DNA from 2 places in the Nocardia vinacea genome. Region 1 is predicted to be linked to the other one. Evidence: riboswitches for the same ligand, from Rfam matches in the RefSeq annotation. Region 1 holds a riboswitch; the other holds the start of a gene.
What was found. Region 1 has a riboswitch for thiamine pyrophosphate ahead of OIE68_RS08305 (purine-cytosine permease family protein). Riboswitches for the same ligand answer to the same signal wherever they lie in the genome.
Positions count from the first base shown of each region.

Region 2: another riboswitch for thiamine pyrophosphate. It lies ahead of thiC (phosphomethylpyrimidine synthase ThiC); the one in region 1 lies ahead of OIE68_RS08305 (purine-cytosine permease family protein).

Region 1 is NZ_CP109149.1:1,744,019-1,748,844, forward strand. It holds gene OIE68_RS08300 (alpha/beta fold hydrolase) at 1-111, opposite strand, end outside; gene OIE68_RS08305 (purine-cytosine permease family protein) at 350-1,720, opposite strand; TPP riboswitch at 1,715-1,831, opposite strand; gene OIE68_RS08310 (hypothetical protein) at 2,013-2,291, shown strand; gene OIE68_RS08315 (DUF72 domain-containing protein) at 2,278-3,051, opposite strand; gene OIE68_RS08320 (DUF4383 domain-containing protein) at 3,126-3,593, shown strand; gene OIE68_RS08325 (glutamate--cysteine ligase) at 3,587-4,690, opposite strand; gene OIE68_RS08330 (type 1 glutamine amidotransferase domain-containing protein) at 4,803-4,826, shown strand, end outside.
Region 2 is NZ_CP109149.1:6,356,747-6,361,572, reverse strand. It holds gene OIE68_RS28985 (MDR family MFS transporter) at 1-224, shown strand, start outside; gene OIE68_RS28980 (MarR family winged helix-turn-helix transcriptional regulator) at 281-742, opposite strand; gene OIE68_RS28975 (hypothetical protein) at 801-1,208, shown strand; gene OIE68_RS28970 (VOC family protein) at 1,276-1,758, shown strand; gene OIE68_RS28965 (hypothetical protein) at 1,751-1,945, opposite strand; TPP riboswitch at 2,054-2,179, shown strand; gene thiC (phosphomethylpyrimidine synthase ThiC) at 2,171-3,796, shown strand; gene OIE68_RS28955 (lipase family protein) at 3,911-4,826, opposite strand, start outside.

The DNA.
Region 1 (4,826 bases):
GACCAGCACTGTGTGGAGCCCACGCTCGACCGCCAGCCGCAGCGCCGCGAATCCGAGCGCCTCCCGAGTCGCGAGCTTCTTGCGTTCCCGCAACCCGAGTACGAATGCCACGCCCTTCACGATACGCAAACTTGCGTGCCCCGCAAGATTGCGCGATCAGAAAGTTTTTGCGCCACAACGAGATCGAAACATCGCAACCGCAGTTGTTCGAGATCAGCAGGGCAGCGCCCTATCTCGGGGAATTGCTCGCGAAAACACTCACCGGGGGCTGCGGCGTGCACCGTTGTGTCAGCACTCGCGCTGGGCGGACTTGGCCGATCGCCACGGTTCCCGCGTGGTGGTCCGGAGACTACGCGGACTTGCGCAGCATGGAGACACGTCCCACACTCCACGCGACCACGACCGCGGCCAGGAATGACAGCAGTGACGCGCTCATCCACGCCTGCTTGGTGAAGTGCAGCTTCTCCTGCGCGTCCACCCAGAAGTCGGTCCACACTCCAGCGGCGCCCGGGTTGATCAGCTGGTAGACCGAAAGTCCCACCAGCCAGGCGAAAACCATGCCCCAACGCGACGGCGCGTCCGCCGAGGTATCCCACTGGTCGCGCGCCCGCAGGAAGAAGTCCGCGACGAGCACGCCGAGCAGCGGCACGAAGACCGACCCGATCAGGCCGAGGAAGCCGAAGTAGTTCGCCATGTTCAGCCGCAGCGCGAGCAGTGTGATCAGTAGGCCGAGACCGATCGAGAGCACGCGGCGGTCGACTCGCGGCGCGAGATTCTGGATCGAGACGGCCGTCGAGTACACATTCGCGAACGACTGGTCGGCTTCACGGAATACGAAGATGAAGAAGAACACCGCTCCGAGGGTGACGGTCAGGAACGGTGAGTACACCCCGCCGTCGCCGGATGCGAGCGCCAGCGCGAACAGTCCGAGCACATACGCGATGATCTGGGTGAACGCATACGCCCCACTGGCCGCGCCGAATGCCGCGCCGGTGCCGCGGGAGTGCCGGGTGTAGTCGGCCGCCACCGGCACCCACGAGATCGAAACCGCAAGTGCCGCATCGGTAGCGACCCAGAAGAGATTCCAATCCACGCCGAACGGCCCGCCGCCCTCGGTGCCCGGGTTGGTGGTGAGATCCGGCAGGCCCGCGCGGACGAACTGGATGTAGAACCAGATCAACGCGATCACCACGCCGACGGTCACGAACCGCCGCAGCATTCGCACCGAACCCAGGGGCCAGATCGTCAGCACCGTCGTCAGCACACCCGCGGCGACCACGTAAACCCAGTGCGGCCCACCGTCGAACAACTCTTCGGCCGCATCGCCGATGACGATCAATTCGAAGGTGCCCCAACCGATCAGTTGGGCGATATTGAGCACCGTCGGCAGGTAGCTGAGCTTCGCACCGAACAGTCCGCGCAGCAACATCATCGCGGGCTTACCGGTCTTGGCTCCGGGCACCGCGGCCAGGCCGAGCATGAGCCCGCCGACCACCGTGCCGATGATCATCGCGAGAATGCCCGCGGCGATGGAGATCTGCGCGCCGCCATCGGAATTCGGCGCGAGCACCGTGTACGCGCCGGAGAATGCGAACAGGCTGACCCCGAGGTTCGCCCAGAACGCGCTCTGGTCCCAGAACGAAAGGACCTTCGGTGCAGGCTGGTCCAGGGTCAGCGGTGCTTCGCGCCGCTCGGATCGATCAATGGTGGGTGCAGACATCCCGGTACCGCTCTCCCTACGCCGGCATTACCCGGACAGGTTCATGCGGTCGGCGAAACGTGGGGTCCGCCCTCTCAGCCCGGCCGTGCCCGAGCTCCCGCGCTGGGTTATTCGGGCGAAATGCTACACCCGTGCACCGGCGCGCCGGGCCGCGCCTTCGGACATTCCAGACAGGTTCCGCCGAGACGGCCCGAAAATCACGGCCGCCGTCCATACTGTCCGGTACCGACCTGGTTATTGCTCGGTTATCTGCCGCTCATCGCCCGCCTCGACCTGGAATGAGTACGCGCCCATGATGCTGATTACCTTGCACGAGACCGTCCTCGCCCAACTCGGGGATCCGACGCCCGAGGCGCCGCCCAATGCGGAGAAGATCCTGCAGATGGTCCGTTACCTGACTTGGTTTGTCCTGCTGTCGGGTGTCTGCGGAATCACCTACGCGGGTGGCAGATTCGCCTGGGAGAAGTGGAGTGGTGGCACCCTGGACTCGCCGAAGATGCTCGCCGGTGCGATGGCCGGTGGTGTCATCGCGACCAGTGCGGGCACCATAATGAACGCTATCGTCGGCTGAAATCCGTTGCGGGTGTTCGACTGACGGTGGCCCCGGCCGTGGCGGCGGCGCGCGCGAAGACGACCGCGTCGCGGACCGCCGCACCGCCGGGATCATTGTTGAAGTAGACGTACACCTGCTCGCGATCCGACCACGTGTCGGCCAGCCGTCGCGCCCAACTGGTGAGTGCCGTGCGTCCGTAGCGCGGTGCGGGTGTCGCACGTCCGGAATGCAGTCGCAGATAGCCCCAGTCCGTTGTGCGCCACAGCGGCGCGACCGGCCGGGACTGGACATCGGCCCAACACAGCGTTGCGCCGCATTCCGTCAGCACGGCACGGACTTCGGGAATCCACCAGGAATCGTGCCTGGGTTCGACCGCGATCTGGACGTCGGGCGGAAAGCGGCGTAGGCAGGCGTCGAGCAGTGCCGGATCGACCCGCAGCGTGGGCGGAAGCTGCAACAGCACCGGCCCCAGCTTGTCGCCCAGCGCGCGGGCGTGCTCCATCAAACGTCCGACCGGTTCTTCGGGTTCGCGCAGCCGCTTGATGTGGGTGAGGAAGCGGCTGGCCTTGACCGCGAAACAGAAGTCCGGCGGTGTCCGGTCCCGCCATGCCGCAAAGGTCTCGCTGCTGGGCAGTCGATAGAAGGCATTGTTGCTCTCGACCGTCGCGAAGCCCGCGGCGTAGGTTTCGAGCCACACACGCTGCGGAACGTTCGCCGGATACAGCACGTCGCGCCAGTCCCGGTACTGCCAACCCGATGTGCCGACGAGTAGGGGCATTCCTCCATCGAAGCACTTTCCGATGACCGCCATCTCAACTACGCTGTGTAGTAGATACGGTCAGGGAGGGCGTGATGAGCGAACAATCGGTGGTCGAGCGGCGAATCGACTGGACGCGGTGGAGTTTTCTGCAGTGGGCCGTCCTCGTGATCGGTGTGGTCCATATTGTGTGGGCGATCGCGGGGTGGATCGCCGAGCCCAGTTTCGAACTCGGCGAACACGCACCCGCGACACCGGTACTCGGCATGGACTACAACGGCTGGCATGCGGTGGCCGGGCTACTGCTGTTCGGCCCCGCGCTGATCGTCGCGACCCGCAAGTCGTGGTCGGCCTGGTACTGCGTGCTCGCCGGAGTGGGCGGGGGATTCGCGGTCGGGGTGTGGGCGCTGTTCTCACACCATGTGCTGATCTTCAGCTTCCCGAGTCACATCACCGACGCGATCGAGCACATGGTGACCGGTGCGACGCTGCTGGCGATCGTCGCCGTACAGGTCGTCCGGGACGGCGGCGTGCGTCCGGTATTCGGCCTGTCCGGTCAGTAGCACCCTTCGAGGGTGGCGCCGGCGACCACATCGATGACGTCGCTGACATCGTCGTGCGCGCGCATTGCGGTGCGTTGTCGCCGGGCGCCGTTACCACGCACAAGAACCGCTTTGACGGTATCGGCGACGAACTGCTGGTCACCCGACCGCTCGAGCGCGGGGGTGAGGTAGTCCACGAGCCCGGCGAGCAGGGTGTGGGCGGGAAGGGCGCGACCGCTGATCGTGTCGAGCCCGTCTCCGTCCAGGCCGGATCGGGCGGCCTTCCAATACGCGGCCCGCAAAACCTCCGCGGGCACCGGGGGCGGTGGCAGCCCGTCGTGTATCGCCGTCTGCGCCATGACGACGGCGGCGCGAATCAGCGTGGCCAACAACGCCGTTTCCTCCACCGTCGCCGGCACATCACTGACGCGCACCTCGACGGTCGGGTACGAGACCGAGGGCCGCACATCCCAATACACCATCGCCGTATCGAGAATGCTGCCGCTGGCCAACATCATCCGCACCATATCGTCGTAATCCGCGACCGAATCGAAGAACGGTGGGGGACCGGCACTCGGCCACCGCCGCCACATAATACTGCGCCAGCTGGCGTATCCGGTATCGGTGGCGCGGTAGACCGCGGAATTGGCCGTCAACGACAACAACACCGGTAACCAGGGCCGCAAATAATTCCCGACCCGCACCGCGATATCACGTGAAGGCACCCCGACATGGACATGGCAGCCGCACAAACCCTGCTCATGGGCGAGCAACCCGAAATGGTGTTCGATGAGTCGATAGCGTGGGGTATCGGTTACCGGATACGCATCCGGCACCGTGGGCGGCACCGCCACCGCCAGCAACCGGGCACCGTTTTTCTCCGCGCAACTCGCCACGCTGCGGCGCAGTCGGCGCAGGTCATCCAGTAATTCGGGGGTCCGGGTATGCACCGCGGTATTGATCTCGACCTGACAGCGCGTCAACTCCAGCTGCAGATCGATGCCGACGTCGGCAGCCGCCGCCGCGACTTCGACATTCCGCGGACTCGGCGCACCCGTGATCGGATCCGCCAGAAGGAATTCCTCTTCCACGCCGACAGTGGGCAGGGCCGCGGCCATTACTGGAGTTTACTGCGCAAATCGCCGATCCGGACGGGTGCCGGAATCGTTTGAGCGCCCCCCGCCGGGGTAGGCCGACCGTAGTGAAGGATCGGCGAGAAAGGGGCCCGGTATGTCCGAGGAATTGCGCGGTGTG
Region 2 (4,826 bases), 4.6 Mb from region 1:
CTTTCGGATCCCTGTTCACCAGGGCACTACAGGGCCATGTACCCACCGAGGGGCACGGCTACCTCGAAGCCTTCGCCACCGGCACCGGACACGTCTTCCTGGCCGCCGCCGCCATCTGCGCACTCGGCTTCCTGATCGCCTGGTTCATCGAAGAAGTTCCGTTGCGCGGCAAGGCTCCCGAGCCGGTTGCCATCGACAAGCGCGAAAGTAAGGCTGCTGCCTGAGGTTGCCATCGTGCCTGCCCGATCACGCTGGGATCGGGCAGGCACGATGGCGACGATCAATCCGTCACGGCGTCCGAATGAGTGTGCTCGAACAGTCGAAGCATCATGTCCGCCAGCACAATTCGCTCATCCTGACGTAGCGGAGCCAGGATCTCGTCGCGCACTTGTCCGGCCTCCTTCTCGAGGGTCCGCAGCAAGGCCCGGCCGGTCCTGGTGATCCGCACCGACATTCGACGACGATCGGCGGGATCGCGAGTGCGTTCGACCTGACCGGCACTTGCCAATTCGTCGACGATCTTCGCCACATCGCTCGGATGGATATCGAGCCGAATGCTCAGATCGCGCTGCGCATGCGGCCCGAAATCGGCGAGCGCGGCGAGTACGGCCATATGCCACAGCCGAAGCCCGCGCGCCGCAAGCCGATCGGCGAACCGCCCCCGGGCGACCTTGCCCACCCGCGACAGCAGGTAGGTCTCGAGCCCGAGCAGGCTCGGCGGAAGTGCATGCGCGGAATCCATGCGACAAATTATAGGGCGGAACCTACGATAGGTTCGCGCCTACTAATAAGGAGACAGCGTGGACGCCCTGTACTCGAGACTGCTCGTCACCCGTTTCGGCGAATGCTTCGACTTCTACAACGCCGTCCTCCCGGAGCTAATCGGCGCGAAGTTGATCAAGGGCACCGCGGCGGGCCCCTACGCGAACTGGGATGTCGACGACCAAGCAGTGCTCGTGCTCTTCGACCGCAGCGCGATGGCCGAAGTCGTCGGCACCACCGACCTGCCCGTCACCGCCGCACCCGCGCAAGATGCCGTGATGTTCGTCTGCCGAGTACCCGACGTCGACACGGGCCTCGACCTCTGCCTGCGCAACGGCGCGACCCTGGCCGCCGCCGCGACCGATCGACCGAACTGGGGTCCGAACCTGCGCACAGCTCACCTGCGCGACCCAGCGGGTACCCTGATCGAGCTCCAGTCCTACTGACGGGCGATGAATTCCGTCCGCCAGCACCGTCGGCACTAATACAGGCACACCGATCGGGAGGACCACCATGCAGAAAATCGTTACGAACCTCTGGTACGACACTCAGGCCGAGGAAGCCGCCGAGTTCTACTGTTCGCTGTTCGAGGATTCGAAGATCACCAATGTCGTGCCCTACTCCGAGGTGGGGCCGCGCGAAGCCGGACTGACGATGCTCGTCGATTTCGAACTCAACGGACAGAAGTTCACCGCCATCAACGGCGGCGGCGATTACCACTACACCCATGCCATGTCGCTGCTGGTGAATTGCGACAGCCAGGACGAGGTCGACCGGCTCTGGACGGCACTGCTCGCCGACGGCGGCCAGCCGATCGAATGTGGTTGGCTCAACGATAAATACGGTATTCCCTGGCAGATCTGGCCCGTCGAAGCCGACACCCTGTTGACGAGTACCAACCGCGAGGCCGCGAACCGCGCCATGCAGGCGATGCTCGGTATGCAGAAGATCGACCTGCAAGGCATGCGGGACGCCTACGAGGGCAAGATCAGCTGATCTGCCAGGAGCCGACCTCGCGGTATCCGGAGTTGTAGATCGCAGAGCTGTCACCCTCGGTGATCTGGTAGTGCTTCATATTTCCGCCCCAATAGCGCAGGATCCGGCCGAGCTCATCGGCGAGATCGGCCGGCGCGGCCACGCCGTCGGGCAGGACATCCAGATCTACCTCCAGGGTGAATTTCACCCTGAGGAATCTACCGGCGCCCGGTCGGGCCTCGGGCGCTTCGCTGTATGTTCCTCCGATCGCCCGGCGGAGCGCGGACGTGGAAAGGTATCGTCGGGCGGGAAAATTTCACACACCAACGGGGGCTCGCACCAGCGGGCTGAGAGGACGGCTAGCCCATTCGGGCGTTCAGGGCCGTCGACCGTATGAACCTGACCGGGTAATGCCGGCGTAGGGAGGATATTCATGGCCACACCTGTCGATTCCGTGACCACCGGTCCGATCGAAGGCAGCGTCAAGCATTACCAAGAGGTCGATGACCTGCGCGTTCCGGTGCGTCGGATCAATCTGACCAATGGCGAGCACTTCGATGTCTACGACACCTCGGGCCCGTACACCGACGACACGGCGTCCATCGATCTGGAGGCCGGTCTACCGAAGCTGCGCGACGGCTGGACCAAGCCCGAGGTGGACGGTCCGCCGACCCAGCTGGCCTGGGCGCGTCAGGGCATTATCACCGCCGAGATGCGCTTCATCGCCGCGCGCGAGGGCGTCACGCCGGAGCTGGTGCGCAACGAGGTCGCCGCCGGTCGCGCGGTCATCCCGGCCAACCACAAGCATCCGGAGCTGGAGCCGACCATTATCGGCAAGAAGTTCCTGGTGAAGATCAATGCCAATATCGGCAATTCGGCCGTGTCCTCCTCGATCGCGGAGGAGGTGGAGAAGATGGTGTGGGCGACCCGCTGGGGCGCGGACACCATCATGGATCTGTCCACCGGCAAGAACATTCACGAGACGCGCGAATGGATCCTGCGCAACTCGCCCGTCCCGGTCGGTACCGTGCCGATCTATCAGGCACTGGAGAAGGTGAACGGCGATCCGACCGCGCTCACCTGGGAGATCTACCGCGACACTGTAATCGAGCAGTGCGAGCAGGGCGTCGACTATATGACCGTGCACGCCGGTGTGCTGCTGCGCTACGTGCCGCTGACCGCCAAGCGCGTCACCGGCATCGTCTCGCGCGGCGGATCCATCATGGCCGCATGGTGTCTGGCGCATCATCAGGAGTCGTTCCTGTACACCAACTTCGCCGAACTCTGCGAGATCCTGGCGAAGTACGACGTGACCTTCTCCCTCGGTGACGGCCTGCGCCCCGGCTCCATTGCCGATGCCAACGACGAGGCCCAGTTCGCCGAGCTGCGCACCCTCGGTGAGCTGACCAAGATCGCCAAATCGCATGGCGTGCAGGTCATGATCGAGGGTCCGGGGCATGTGCCGATGCACAAGATCGTGGAGAACGTGCGGCTGGAAGAGGAGCTGTGCGAGGAGGCGCCGTTCTACACCCTCGGCCCGCTCGCCACCGATATCGCACCCGCCTATGACCACATCACCTCGGCCATCGGCGCGGCGATCATCGCCCAGGCGGGCACCGCGATGCTGTGCTACGTCACTCCCAAAGAGCACCTGGGCCTGCCCAACCGCGACGACGTCAAGGTCGGCGTGATCACCTACAAGATCGCCGCGCACGCCGCCGACCTCGCCAAAGGTCATCCACACGCCCAGGACCGCGATAACGAGCTGTCCAAGGCGCGGTTCGAATTCCGCTGGCGGGACCAGTTCGCCCTCTCCCTCGATCCGGATACCGCCCGCGAGTACCACGACGAAACCCTTCCCGCCGAACCCGCCAAGACCGCCCACTTCTGCTCCATGTGCGGACCGAAGTTCTGCTCCATGCGCATCTCCGCCGACGTGCGGGAATACGCCGCGCGCCAGGGGCTTTCGGATACCGAGGCGATCGAAGCCGGGATGGCGGAGAAGTCCGCCGAATTCGCTGACCACGGCGCACAGGTGTATTTGCCGGTCGTGTCGTAAAAATGGCGATAGCCCCGGACCAACGGGTGGTCCGGGGCTTCTACCTGGAAGGTACACGAAGAATCCGCCGCTCAGGAGTGGATTCGCACGAATTGACGCCGAGCGGTTGCGTGCTCAGCGTTCGCGCGGGCCGATCGGGAAACCGAGGGCGCCGAAGGTGGCGTTCAGATTGATCTCGATCTGGGTGAGCAGGGCATTGAAATCGGCGAGCATGGAAACCACGTTCTCGGTGCGACAGCCGACCTGATCCGGCGCATCGGTAGCCAGGCGGGACTTCAACCAGTTGAAGGTGTCGGCCATGCCGAGCGACGGAAGGGTCAGGTGTTCGCTGAGGTGGTCGCGTTTGTAGACGATCGACGCACCGTCCGCGCACCACTGCCGACTCAGGCGATCGGTGGTCCAGATCGGGACAGCCTCGTCCAGGACGCCCTGATAGATGAACAGCGGCGCGGTCGGGGTGTGTTTGCCGAGGACGGTCGCGTCGAAGACCTCGCGGATCTCCGGTAGCGCGAGGTACTGCGCGATCGGAATCGTCAGAATCCGTTGGTAATCGGTGAACATCTGGGTCAGTGCATTGCGTGGCAGGCACTGCGAGTTGGTCCGGTTCATCAGCGCCTTGCCCTCGGGCGTCAGGTACTGATCGGTCGCCTCGCGGAACTTCGGGTAGGCGTTGTAGAGCGAGGAAACGCCGATGCCGATGAGGCTGGAAAACATGGATCCGTTGACATGCAGCAGGGATTCGACATCCGAAACCGGCGCACCGAGCGCGGCACCTTTCACGTTCAGCTCCGGCGCATAGCTCGGCTGCATCTCGGCGGCCCATCCACTGCCCATGCCGCCGCCGGAATAACCCCACAGCGCCACCGGGGTATTCGCGCCGTCCAGGCCCAGCGGTTCGAATCGCTCGGCGGCCCGAATGCCGTCGAGGGTCATATATCCCGGCTCCTCGGCCACCGCGAGGTGTCCGTCGAGGCCCTCGTAATCCGGCACCGAAATGGCCCAGCCCTGGCTGATCAGCGCGGCGATCGCG